One region of the [Bacillus] caldolyticus genome, then DNA from elsewhere that is predicted to be linked to it. Evidence: predicted binding sites of a transcription regulator. Region 1 holds the regulator's gene; each other region holds the start of a gene.
The links. Region 1 encodes Rex, which represses fermentation and respiration genes when NADH is low (regulators of the CRP and FNR family bind a similar motif). Its sites were predicted from a motif close to TTGTGAAATATTTCACAA; they were not measured.

Region 2: CWI35_RS06400 (DUF2249 domain-containing protein) is a predicted target of Rex. The motif match lies at 2,225-2,242, and genes of this name have one in related genera.
Region 3: nsrR (nitric oxide-sensing transcriptional repressor NsrR) is a predicted target of Rex. The motif match lies at 1,954-1,971, and genes of this name have one in related genera.
Region 4: CWI35_RS06355 (TIGR04053 family radical SAM/SPASM domain-containing protein) is a predicted target of Rex. The motif match lies at 1,089-1,106, and genes of this name have one in related genera.

The regions. Positions count from the first base shown of each region.
Region 1 is NZ_CP025074.1:1,754,454-1,757,662, reverse strand. It holds gene CWI35_RS09095 (ABC-F family ATP-binding cassette domain-containing protein) at 1-346, opposite strand, end outside; gene moaC (cyclic pyranopterin monophosphate synthase MoaC) at 443-931, shown strand; gene CWI35_RS09085 (redox-sensing transcriptional repressor Rex) at 947-1,588, shown strand; gene tatA (twin-arginine translocase TatA/TatE family subunit) at 1,605-1,757, shown strand; gene tatC (twin-arginine translocase subunit TatC) at 1,778-2,521, shown strand; gene CWI35_RS09065 (YdiK family protein) at 2,705-2,884, opposite strand; gene CWI35_RS09060 (CPBP family intramembrane glutamic endopeptidase) at 2,881-3,209, opposite strand, start outside.
Region 2 is NZ_CP025074.1:1,218,477-1,221,685, reverse strand. It holds gene CWI35_RS06415 (metal-sulfur cluster assembly factor) at 134-457, opposite strand; gene CWI35_RS06410 (membrane protein) at 480-1,730, opposite strand; gene CWI35_RS06405 (DUF2249 domain-containing protein) at 1,727-1,936, opposite strand; gene CWI35_RS06400 (DUF2249 domain-containing protein) at 1,940-2,173, opposite strand; gene CWI35_RS06395 (Crp/Fnr family transcriptional regulator) at 2,411-3,103, opposite strand.
Region 3 is NZ_CP025074.1:298,366-301,574, forward strand. It holds gene CWI35_RS01550 (acyl-CoA dehydrogenase family protein) at 1-175, shown strand, start outside; gene speE (polyamine aminopropyltransferase) at 273-1,148, opposite strand; gene nsrR (nitric oxide-sensing transcriptional repressor NsrR) at 1,445-1,888, opposite strand; gene hmpA (NO-inducible flavohemoprotein) at 2,060-3,209, shown strand, end outside.
Region 4 is NZ_CP025074.1:1,210,675-1,213,883, reverse strand. It holds gene CWI35_RS06365 (molybdenum cofactor guanylyltransferase) at 1-489, shown strand, start outside; partial or broken gene CWI35_RS06360 (transcriptional regulator) at 759-1,016, opposite strand; gene CWI35_RS06355 (TIGR04053 family radical SAM/SPASM domain-containing protein) at 1,154-2,272, shown strand; gene CWI35_RS06350 (anti-sigma factor) at 2,416-3,165, opposite strand; gene CWI35_RS06345 (sigma-70 family RNA polymerase sigma factor) at 3,155-3,209, opposite strand, start outside.

The DNA of each region.
Region 1 (3,209 bases):
CGGCGAGTACGTCTGGGTCGCCGAGTTGCATGCTGAGTTCGGCGAGCTGTTTTTCGAGTCCTAGAAGCGGGGTGAATACCTCAAGCATTTCGTCCCAAATGGAACGCGGCGAGTCGAGCCCGCTGTTTTGCGCCAAATAGCCGATTTTGATATGGTTTGGTTTGATGATTTTGCCGCTGTCGAAAGAGAGTTCACCGGCGATGATTTTCAACAATGTCGATTTTCCTGCTCCGTTGCGGCCGACAAGGGCAATTCGGTCGCGGGACTGTATTTCTAGTTTTATATTCGATAAAATAAGGTCAGCGCCGAAATATTTCGTGAGCCCGTGCACTTGCAAAATGATCATGTCCGTCACCTCGCGAATAGTTTAACGTAAGTCGCGAAAACGGTCAAAGACGAATGATGAAAAATCGTGTATAGTGTATAAATGGAGGAGATTGTATTGTCATCGTTCACTCATTTCAATGAACAAGGGCGCGCGAAAATGGTTGATATTACGCACAAAGAAGATACTGTGCGAGTGGCTGTGGCGCAAACGAGCGTGACTGTCAGCCGGGAAATTTACGAAAAAATGACGAGCAATGCGATCGAGAAAGGGGATGTGCTCGCCGTCGCTCAAGTGGCGGGGGTGATGGCGGCGAAGAAGACAGCTGACCTTATTCCAATGTGTCACCCGCTTATGTTAAAGGGTGTGGACATTGCTTTTGCTTGGGAAAACGATGGAGAAGCGCATAAGCTCGTCATCACGGCAACGGTGAAAACGAAAGGGAGCACAGGAGTGGAAATGGAAGCGCTGACGGCCGCTTCGGTCTGTGCGTTGACAGTGTACGATATGTGCAAGGCGCTTGATAAAGGAATGGTCATCGGTCCGACGTATTTGGTCGAAAAAACGGGCGGGAAGTCTGGCCATTACCGACGGAAAACCGATTAGCTAGGGGATGAGATCATGAGCAACGAACAACCGAAAATTCCGCAGGCAACCGCCAAACGGCTGCCGCTTTACTATCGGTTTTTGAAAAACTTGCACGCTTCCGGCAAGCAACGCGTCTCCTCTGCCGAGTTGAGCGAGGCGGTGAAAGTCGATCCGGCGACGATCCGCCGCGATTTCTCCTATTTTGGTGCGCTTGGTAAAAAGGGATACGGGTATAATGTCAATTATTTGTTGTCGTTTTTCCGCCGGACGCTTGAAGAGGATGAGGTGACCGAAGTCGCCTTGTTTGGCGTCGGCAATTTAGGCACCGCCTTTTTAAACTATAATTTTTCGAAAAACAACAATACGAAAATCGTGATGGCGTTTGATGTCGATGAGCGGAAAGTAGGAACGACAGTCGGCGGGGTGCCGGTCTATCATCTCGATGAGTTGGAGGAGCGGCTTCACGAAAACATCCCGGTCGCCATTTTAACCGTGCCGGCCGCCGCGGCTCAAGCGCTGACCGACCGCCTTGTCGCCCAAGGAATTAAAGGCATTTTAAACTTTACTCCGGCGCGGTTGAACGTGCCGAACCATATTCGCGTCCATCATATCGATTTAGCCATTGAGCTGCAGTCGCTCGTCTATTTTTTGAAAAACTATCCATCGCCATCGTAAAAGGAGAGAACAACACATGAAATATTTGTTGCTCGTTGCTGCAATTTTGTTGCTGTTTGGCACGAAAAAGCTGCCGGAATTAGGGCGGTCGTTCGGCCAGTCGCTTCGCGAGTTTAAAGACGCCACAAAAGGGCTCGCTGATGACGAAGAAACGAAAACCGACCGATGACAAGGCAGGATGGAGAAACAATGAATGACAAAGAAATGTCGGTGTATGAGCATCTGGGTGAACTGCGAAAACGGCTCATCATCGTGCTCATCTTTTTTGCTGCGGCGCTTGTCGTTAGTTTCTTTTTTGTCGATGATGTCATTTTGTATTTGCAGCGAACGGCCGAGGCGAAGCATTTGACCATGAACGCCTTCCGCCTCACCGATCCGATTAAAGTGTATTTTCAGTTTGCCTTTGTCATCGCAGCTGTGCTGTCGACTCCGGTGCTGTTGTATCAAATTTGGGCGTTTGTCAGCCCCGGTCTGTATGAAAAAGAGCGGAAAGTGACGTTAAGCTATATCCCGGCGTCGATCGTTCTTTTTTTAGCAGGCGTCAGCTTCGCTTATTTCGTCTTGTTTCCGTTTGTCGTTCGATTTATGAGCCAGCTGGCTGACCAACTAGGGGTTCAACAAATGATCGGCATTAATGAATATTTTCAGTTTTTGCTTCAGCTCGTGCTGCCGTTTGGCATCGTATTTCAGCTTCCGATTGTTGTGCTGTTTTTTACCCGCTTAGGGCTTATTACGCCGCAGCTTCTTGTTCGCATCCGCAAGTATGCGTATTTAGCGCTGCTTATTTTAGCGGCGGTCATTACGCCGCCGGATGTGTTGTCGCAAGTGATCGTCATGATTCCGCTCACCATTTTGTATGAAGGAAGCATTTGGGTGGCGCGCATCGGCTATCGGAAAGCGCAGCGAGCAGTCGAGCAGGAAGGCAATGAGTGAGGCGGGACGAAAAACATTGAGAGGAAAGCGAGCAAGGCCGGGCCAAACGAAGGGGCTGTCTCAAAAGCCGCAAAACAGGGTTTTGAGGCCGGCCTCTTGTTTTTTTGTTTCCATTTTCACGATATGATCACCGTCATGGGATTGATGTTCTGGTCCCTTCCCGCGCGAATCACGGGAAGGGGGTCAGCGTTTTGAGGCGAAAAGAAGGCGAAGGGCGGTGCCGAAATCAAAGGCAGCGAGCGCCGCTAAAGCGATGGTGGAGACGTTCCAAACCGTTTCATGAGCACTTTCGATGGCCAAATACGTAAACATTGAGCCTAAGACGAAATACAGAAGCGAAAACAGCCGAGGGTTTCGCATCATAGCCAAACCCTCCAAACGGCGAGCGGCAGCTCGGACTGGCGCATCATTTTCTCAATCTCGTCGGCCAATAGCGTCTGCATGACGACGACGAACGTATTCATGGCGACATGGGCGAAAATCGGTACGAAAATGCGTCCGGTTTTTGCGTATAAAAACGCGAATACCATCCCCATGGATGTGTACAGAAGCAAATGTTCCGGCTCCATATGGACAATGGCAAACAAGAGCGAACTGACAAGCGCAGCAAGCCAAAAGTTGTATTTTTCATAAAGCGAGCCGAAAATGATTTTGCGGAAGATGAGCTCTTCCAAAATCGGGCCGATGA
Region 2 (3,209 bases), 540 kb from region 1:
GACCGGGTGTTTTCGCCGGTCGAAGAGTTGGATCGGATCGCCGCGGGAGGGGCGATGAAGCGGGAAGCCCTCGATTGGCGAGGATTTCCCCGGTGGATTCGATATGTCGGATACATCGCCTTCGCCTTTTTTGTCATCGTTCCTTTGATGGCATGGTTGTGAAATGCCCAAGCTGCCGGAGCGCGTCTTCGCTCATTCGCTCCGGCGTCCATGGCGGGTTCCATGTCACTTGGACGCGCACGTCACGGATGCCGTCAATGTGCTCAAGCGCCCGTTTGACGCCGCCGGCGATCGAGTCGTGAAGCGGGCAGCCGGGGGTCGTGAGCGTCATCAGGACATTGATATGCCCATCTTCGATTTTTAAGTCATAAATCAACCCTAAATCGACGACGTTAATGCCGAGCTCCGGATCAAGGACCGTTTTCAGCTGTTGAATGGCAAGTTCGCGGACATCCATCGTTCTTTTCCTCCTCATTCGCTTATTTTCGGAAGACCGTTAAAATCGTTCCGGCAAAGGCAACGCTTAATCCAGCCAACAGCACTTGAGTGATGGCGAACAGCGGCACGCTCGCGACAGCAAGCGCAACGGCCGCCAGCGCGAGGGCGATGAGCCATAGGCGGCATTGGACGGTGACGGCTCGCTCATTCATCATTTGCTTTAACGTCGGCACGTTTTGTTGACCGACTTTTTCACTGTAGCGATGCGTCCACCATAAAAACGGCACGATTTTGAACAAATAGCCGACGATGCTGAAGAGAATCCAGCCGACAATGAATAAATAAACAATGATGCCAAGCAGCCGTCCGCTGCCGACGACGATGGCGACAAAGGCCGCAACGTGCAGCACAAGGCCGATGACGATGGCCGAAAGCGAAAAGCGGAACGGGCGGTCAAGCGTTTTTTTCATCCGCTTTTGCAAAATGGCGCGGATATGCCAGGCGAAAACAACGAATCCGCTCATGAGCAAGGCTGCACCGGCTGCAAGCCATGCGTGGCTTCGCAAGAATAAGCTGGCGAACGCCACAGCAATCCCGCTGATGTACAGCGCATAGACGTAACGCGCCGGCCGCAGCGAAAAGCCGTGGGCGAGCGAGAACATCGGCGCCATTTTGTACGAAAAGCCTATGATGAGCAGTGTGAACCAGCCGCACAGCCCGAACAGCACATGCAAGCCGAACACCGTTTCATGACTGTTGGCGCCTGTGGCGGCGAAAAAGTGAAAGGCAAGCAGCCCTCCGGCGGCGCCCGTCAGCAGCAAAAACAACAAGGAAGTCGCGACAAACAGCGTCATGATCGTTTTGTTTTTTTGTTGTTTTAATGTCATCGCCATTTGCCAGACAAACAGCACGATGCCGAACAGCAGAAGCAAGCCAGGGAGAAACGCCTGGTTTGGCGTAAACGCTAAACTGGCGGCAAAGGCGACGATGCCGAGAGCGGTGATCGCAAACTGCCAAAAACCGAGCCGCTCGCTCCAAATCGGCGTCAAAAAGGCGACCGGAACGAGCTGGTACATCGCCCCCATGGCCGTCATCAATGCAAAGCCAAGCAACGCCAGGTGGGCCGCCGCCCACACGAACGGCAGCCGGAACGCGCCGCTGCTAAGTGAGGGAATCGCTCCAAGCAACATAAGCTGCGACGCGGCGAACGCCAACACGGCGAACATGATAAACGAGAACGGAAGACGGACGTCTGTTTCCGTCCCCGTGCGAGTAGGAAACACGTTGCTCATCCTTTCGTAATGCGGATTTCAAAACTGCCGTCTTCGCGTGCGACCGTCTCGTGCCGGTAGCCAAGCTCGTCAAGCTGCTCGTACAAAAACATCGGGCGGCGATCGTTAATGATCGTCAGCGTCTCCCCAGGATTCAGCTTAGCGAGGGCAGCGAGCGTCCGCATCATTGGCTGCGGCGGCTCGAGTCCGCGGTTATCGAGGATCATCGGTCATCCCCCCTGTTTGACAAACGTTACTCTCCAATGTTTTTTCTCGATTTGTTCGGCCTCGTACGTAAATCCTTTCGCTTTCATAATCGGAAACAACGGCAGCGGCTTGAACGGGGCGTGTAAAATGAACGTATCGCCCGGCTGCAGCGGCTTGATGGCGTTCATAATTTTTTCAAACGGTTCCCGCTTTTGCCGCAAATCTTCGCGTACATCGAGTTCAATCGTCACACCCATGCGCTTTCCCTCCTTTTTGACTATCATGATAATCATTTTCACTGTGGAATGTTGTGATATAGCTCACATCTTTCGGCCGAAACATGACATATTCCACTTTGGAAAAAAGGTTTCGTTTTCGTTTGAAAGGGCGGAATAGCATGTTCCAGAAAGATGGGCTTGCCGAAATGTTTGAAAGGAAACCCCATCAGCTCCATTGCGCATCCCGACCGGTGCCGGACGATGGGGAAAAAGGAGTTAGAAAAAGATTTCTTGTTCGAGCCCTTCGCGGTCAATCAAATAAAAGCCGTGTTCGTCGACGTCAACCAGCCCTTTCCGTTTCAGTTGGCTCAACGTGCGGCTCACCGTTTCCCGGGCGGTGCCGATCATGTTGGCCAGCTCGCGGTTTGTCACATGGGCGGTGAGGCGGTGCCACTTCCCTTGTTTGACGGCGTTCGTGCGCGTCAGCCGCAACAAAAGCAACACGATTTGTTCGTACGTATTATGGAGCACTTGCGCTTCGAGCCGGTTTTGCAAATCAACGATTTTTTCGCCCATGACGCGAAACAGTTTTATGCAAAGTTCAGGGCTCGCCATCAGCACTTGTTCGAAATCGTGGATCGGGATCGCGATCAATGTCGCTTCCTCGACCACTTCGGCGTGGGCCGGATAGGTGCCTTTTAAGAAAAAGCCGGCATGCGGAAACATTTCTCCCGTCTGCAAAATCGAAACGATTTGTTCTTTCCCGCTGAAGTCCGTTTTATAAATTTTTACCGTGCCGGAATGAATGAAATAGACTCGCTCGAGCGGGTCGCCTTGCATAAAGACAAACGTCCGCGGCTTGTAAACGCGCACGTGGGAAATGGCAACCAGCGAATCAAGCTCGTAATCGGACAGTTCACGAAACAACGGAACAGCTTTTAAGCGGTCTTTCATCCAATGGTTCGCCATGGCGTTCTCTCCTTTGGAAATGTGACAAAAGTGTGGCGGCTGTCAACAGAGCATCGATGCTTTTCTCTTTTTGAACATCCGCGCCGTTTGGCCTTTTCTGCCTTCA
Region 3 (3,209 bases), 1.5 Mb from region 1:
TGAAGTCGTCGATTGGGCGATGCGCATTGTCGGCGGACAAAGCTTGTTTGCTGACAATCCGCTTCAGCGGCATTACCGTGACGTCCGTGCTGGATTGCACAACCCGCCGGCGGATGACTTGACGTTTCAATGGCTTGCTAAGCGGGCACTGACCCACAACCCACCGGCGCAATGAAACAAGAAAGCGGGTGGAATAATAGAAAGATCACTCAAATGACACAAAAAAAGCTGTCCCCTCACAAAGCAGGGACAGCTTTTTCCATGCCAAGCCGTTATTCCACCTCAAGCGCCGAGCGCAAAAACTCGGGCAAGGCGAAACATTGACGAAAGACCGCATCATTGACGTATTTCGTGTCGTTTGGAATGGTTGTCTGCGCCGGAAAATCGAGCGGCCGTTTCGAGCCGATCGTAAAGCTCCACAGTCCGCCTGGATACGTCGGCACCACCGCGGTGTACACAAGCACATGCGGGAACAGTTCGCGAATATTGCGGTACGTCCGTTTCAAGATATCCAAGTGGAAAATCGGCGACTGGCTTTGGCAGACCATCAGCCCGTCTGCTTTCAACGCGCGATGGACGTTGGCGTAAAACTCCGGTGAAAACAAGGCTTCCGCCGGGCCGACTGGGTCAGACGAGTCGATCATAATGACGTCGTAGACGTTTTCTTTCTCTTGCACAAACACGACGCCATCATCATAAACAAACCGCACGCGCGGATCCGATAAGTTGCCGGAGACGGCTGGCAAATGCTCTTTGCACGCCCGGACGACTTTTTCGTCGATTTCCACCATATCGATGGCTTCAAGATGAGCGTATTTCGCCGTCTCACGAGCTGCGCCGCAGTCGCCGCCGCCGATGATGAGCACCCGCTTCGCTTCCGGATGAAACTGCAGCGGCACGTGCGAAATCATTTCGTTATAAATATGGCCGTCAATCGAGGTCGTTTGCACGACGCCATCGAGTACGAGCATGCGGCCAAAATCGTACGAATCCAAAATCATCACATGCTGGTACTCGGACGGCTCGGCAAAAATCACCTCTTTGATTCGATAGCTGATTTTTAAGTTGTCGCGATCATCTTCGGTGAGCCAAAGCTCTCCATTGTCCATATGCAAGTAAGGTGGCAAAGCGCTTCCTTCGTGTTTCATTGTGACCTCCTTTAGTCATGCAGATGTTTTCACACCTTTCTAATCTTAATATATTCTTCGTCTTGTGGCAAACAAAGGGGATGTGATCGGCCGGTGCCGGACGTATTCATCCCGCCGCCCATGTTTGACGACTGGTTTCGTTTTTCCAACTGATGATCGTTCTTGCCGCCACATCCCGCGCAAAGGCCGCCATCGGTTTCGCATCATCCCGCGTCTTCCTTCCGTAGAGCGATGCTTAGTGATCGTGTGCCTGCCAAACGCCAAAAAACTCTCCAGCTTATAGCCAGAAAGTTTTCTCAACCGCGCCGCTCTTTCAATAAAGAACGAAGCGACGCTCGGTCTTCAAGCAAATCGGCGAGCGTATACGCATCCAGCACACGCAAAAACGCCTCTAACGCCTCGTGAAGTGCGAAGCGAAGCCGACATACCGGCGTTAAGACGCACTCATTGCCGTGGGCGGCAAAACACTCGACAAGCGACAAGTTTTCCTCCGTTTCGCGAACAACCGCGCCGATGACAATCTCCGCGGGGCGTTTCGCAAGGCGGATTCCACCGTTGCGCCCACGGATCGTTTCAATGTAGCCGAGTTTGCCAAGCTCATAGACGATTTTGCTTAAATGATGCTCTGAAATGGAAAAGGCAGCGGCAATGTCTTTGATGTTTGTTTTTTCTTCTTCATCAAGCGCGCCTAAAAACAAGAGGACGCGCAAGGCGTATTCCGTATAGTTCGTCAACTGCATCGTGATTCACAACCTTTAAGCGACATTCTTGATCCCATTGTACCACACCTGATTCGAACGGAGAATTGTGAACAATTTATTAAAGATGTATTTGAAATATTGTTTTTTCGCAGTGATCATGGTTGAATAAAAGATGTATTAAAAATACATGTTTTACAAGGGGATGAAATCATGACAACGACAACGAAATTGCATCCAAAAACGATTGAAATTGTGAAATCAACGGTGCCTGTCTTGGAAACACATGGCGAACAAATTACGAAGCGGTTTTATGAACTCATGTTTTCCAATCATCCGGAACTGCTCCATATTTTCAACCACGCCAACCAAAAGCAAGGGCGGCAGCAACGCGCCTTGGCCGCAGCCGTGTATGCGGCAGCGCGCTATATCGACCAGCTTGATGCTATTTTGCCGGTTGTGCGGCAAATCGGCCATAAACACCGCAGCTTAGGAATCAAACCAGAACAATACCCGATCGTCGGAAAGCATTTGTTGCTGGCGATCAAAGACGTGCTCGGCGACGCCGCCACCGACGAAGTGATCACGGCTTGGGCGGAAGCATATGAAGCCATTGCGTCCGTTTTCATTCAAGTGGAAAAAGAGCTCTACGATGAGGCAGCGGCCAAACACGGAGGCTGGCGTGACTTTCGCCGATTTGTCGTCGTGAAAAAGGTGAAAGAAAGCGGCGTCATTACTTCGTTTTATTTGGAGCCGGAAGACGGCAAGGCCATCAGTGATTATTTGCCGGGTCAATACGTGAGCGTCAAACTGTCGATTCCGGGCGAGACGTATACGCATATTCGCCAATACAGCTTATCGGATGCACCTGGAAAAGGGTATTACCGCATCAGCGTCAAACGGGAAGCAGCTACAGCGGACAAGCCGGCCGGCATTGTTTCCAACTATTTGCATGATCATGTCCAAGAGGGCGACGTGCTCGAGCTTAGCGCTCCAGCCGGCGATTTTACGCTTGATTTGTCCAAAACGACGCCGGTTGTGTTCATCAGCGGCGGCGTCGGCATCACTCCGCTTTTGAGCATGGCGCATACGTTGGCCATCCGCCAACCGACCCGCCCAGCGGCGTTTTTGCATGCTGCTTTGAATGGCCGCGTGCACGCGTTTGATAAGGAGCTTCGGATGTTGGCGGAACGCCCGTCATTTTCTTACCGTATTTGTTACGAGTCGCCATCCGACGAGGATCGCCGCCATCCACATTTTGGCAAAGAAGGGCGGATCGACCTCGCATGGATGCAATCCGTGATCCCGACGAAAGACGCAGACTTTTATTTCTGCGGCCCGATGCCGTTTATGAAAACCGTCT
Region 4 (3,209 bases), 540 kb from region 1:
CCGTTTTTCACTTGGTCCGTCGCGGCGCTGCGATCCGTCGCCGATGAATTGTACATCGTCAGCCACCCGTCGCTTATCGATGAATTCCGCCGGCAAACGGACATCCCGGTGCTGCTCGATGTGGAGCGCTGCCGCGGCTGTGGGCCGCTTGCCGGCCTTTACACCGTCATGGAACAGAGCCGAGCCGACTGGGTGTTCGTCCTGCCGTGCGACATGCCGTACATGCGGCGGGAAGTGGCGGAGCGGCTTGCTTCCTATATCGATCCGACGTTTGACGCCATCGTTCCACTCCATGGCGGCCGCCCAGAGCCATTGGTCGCTCTATACCATCGTCGGCTTCGTTCCGTGATCGCCGAGCTGCTTGACGCCGGCGAACGGCGGATGATCTCGCTTATTGACGGCGCCCGCGTCCGCTATGTTGACGCCCAACAGCTTGCCGCGGATGAAACCGTATGGCGCAATGTCAATACGGAGGGAGAGTACCGGTGAAGGGGGAATTGTGGCCGAAGGAGACACAGCATATACTTTTTTTCAATCAGAAGAGCCATCCTTGACCACGAAATGGTTCTTTTTCCCGGCTTTTCACCATAAAATGCACTTGATGCAGGAAGACGCTCATGATACGCAAGTGAAAAATGATTTCGCCTGTACAATAACTGTCAATAAAAGGTCAAGTGCACCTTTTGATGATGACCTTGAATTTTATGAAACGGCAACAGTGCGAAAAAAAAGAACCGTACGGCCTCGGCTCTTTTGCGTCATTGGACTGGGGGTTGATTTTGGTCCATTTCCTTCGCCAGGTCCGCTACTTCGGCGACGGTCAGCCCCGTTCGTTTCGCGACTTCGTGAATAGGCAGAACGTCAAGCAAGTTTTTCGCGATTTCGATGGCTTTTTGTTTTTCGGCTTGTTTGACCGCCTTCTCTTTTTCCTGTTCTAGATCTTCTACGCGCAAACGAAAGACTTTATTCATTTTCATCCACTCCTTTACTTTTTGGGCGTATGGCGGGTCAATATATTATACCGCCTGTTCAGATGGCTGTCATCTTCGCCCATGGTACGATCGCCCTCTGTTGTGGCTTTGCTGTGGATGTGATCGATATCACATAACGCGCCTGAATGTTGCGGTACAATGGAGGCCAAGGAGGGAATTGGATGCACGATTTCAATAAAAACCCGTTTATCGTCATTTGGGAGTTGACACGGGCGTGCCAACTCAAGTGCCTTCATTGCCGCGCTGAAGCGCAATACCATCGCGATCCGCGCGAGTTGACGTTTGAGGAAGGGAAAAAACTGATCGATGAGATTTACGAGATGGATCAGCCGATGCTCGTCTTTACGGGCGGCGATCCGCTCATGCGTCCGGATGTGTACGATTTAGCGAAATATGCGATCGATAAAGGGCTGCGCGTGTCAATGACGCCAAGCGCGACGCCGAACGTGACGAAAGAGGCGATCCGCAAAGCAAAAGAGGTCGGTCTGTCGCGCTGGGCGTTCAGCCTTGACGGGCCGAACGCCGAGATTCACGACCATTTCCGCGGCGTGAGCGGCTCGTTTGATTTGACGATCCGTGCGATTCAATACTTGCATGAGCTCGACATTCCCGTGCAAATCAACACCGTCATTTCGCGATACAACGTTCATGTGCTTGATGAAATGGCGGAATTGGTTGAGAAGCTGAAATGCGTCCTTTGGAGCGTCTTTTTCCTTGTGCCGACAGGCAGGGGGAAGGAGGAGGACATGATTTCCCCCATCGAGCATGAGCGGGTGTTCCGCTGGTTGTATGAAACGAGCAAGCGCGTTCCGTTTGACATTAAAACGACAGCCGGCCAGCATTACCGCCGCGTTGTGCTGCAGGCGAAAATGCGCGAAGGAAAAGCGACAAAAGGCGGCATCCGTTACGAAGATGTGTTGAACCAAGGGTTGACCGGACAAGTCGACGGGCTCGGCCGCGCGCCGAAAGGAGTAAACGACGGCAACGGTTTCGTCTTTATTTCCCATATTGGCGACGTCTATCCGAGCGGGCTGCTGCCGGTCAAAGCCGGGAACGTCCGGGAAACGCCGCTGGCGGACATTTACCGACACTCGCCGATTTTCCAAGACTTGCGCAATCCGGACAAATATAAAGGAAAATGCGGCGTCTGCGAGTTCCGATATGTGTGCGGCGGCTCTCGTTCACGCGCTTACGCTGTAACGGGCGACTATTTGGAAAGCGAGCCGTATTGTGTTTACATTCCAAAGGCGCTGCGGACAAAAGAGCGAAGCCAACGGTAAGAGGGCGGTGAAAAACGGCCGCTTAAAATGACGGCGCTACGGCGTTCGTGAGACGGTTGCCCGGGCGCATGCGGCGGATGTTGGATGTGTGTTCAAAACATACGGGGGAGGAGCAGGCGCCCTTCCCCATTTTTGTTGAAAGATCATTCGTGGTTCAACTCGACTATAAAGGTCTCGGGCCCGGTCGGCGCCGCGCTTCCCCCTTTTGGTTCGAGGCTCGCTTTAATTTGCTTGAACTGTTTGACATCCTCGCCGGTGATCAAAATGCGCGCCGCTCCGTGGCGGATCGTCAACAGTTCCCCTTTGACCTCGTTGTTGGTGTAAATGATCCACAATTGATAATCGCGGGCCGCAAACGGCGGCAGCCCTTCAATTTCCATCAACATTTCCTTCGTATCGTCATTGAGCCAAATCGTGCCGTCCATCTGTTGAAAGAGCGCCGATGGCTCAATCGGAATTTGTTTCGTTTTGGGATTATGGATGATTCGCTCGATCGGAATGTCGGTATGTTGTTCGACAATCTGGTATCGATATGGCTCATCCGATCGGTCATGGGAAGCGGCTGGTCCGTCGCTGGGAGCGGAAAGGCGCAAGGTGAAAAGGAAAACGGCCAAAGCTGCACCGATCCACCCGCCTGCCATGCGGAGACCGCGCCGCATCCGCTTCGTTTGTTTTTGCGCTTCTGCTTGGGCCCAAATTCGCTCTTTATGAGAAAGGGGAGGTGCTTTATATTGAGCTTCCTCCTTAAGCCCGATGTTTTTCCACGCTTCAAGCAAGCGTTGGCATTCAAGGCACTGCTTTAGATGGTTGGACACGTCTTCTTTTTCTTGCTCTGGCAGCATGCCTAACAGCCAGTCCACGATTTTTGCTTCCGAAATATGGCTATGCTTCATGCTGTTCTTCACCTCTGCCAGCCCCCATCCAGTGGAACAGCTCT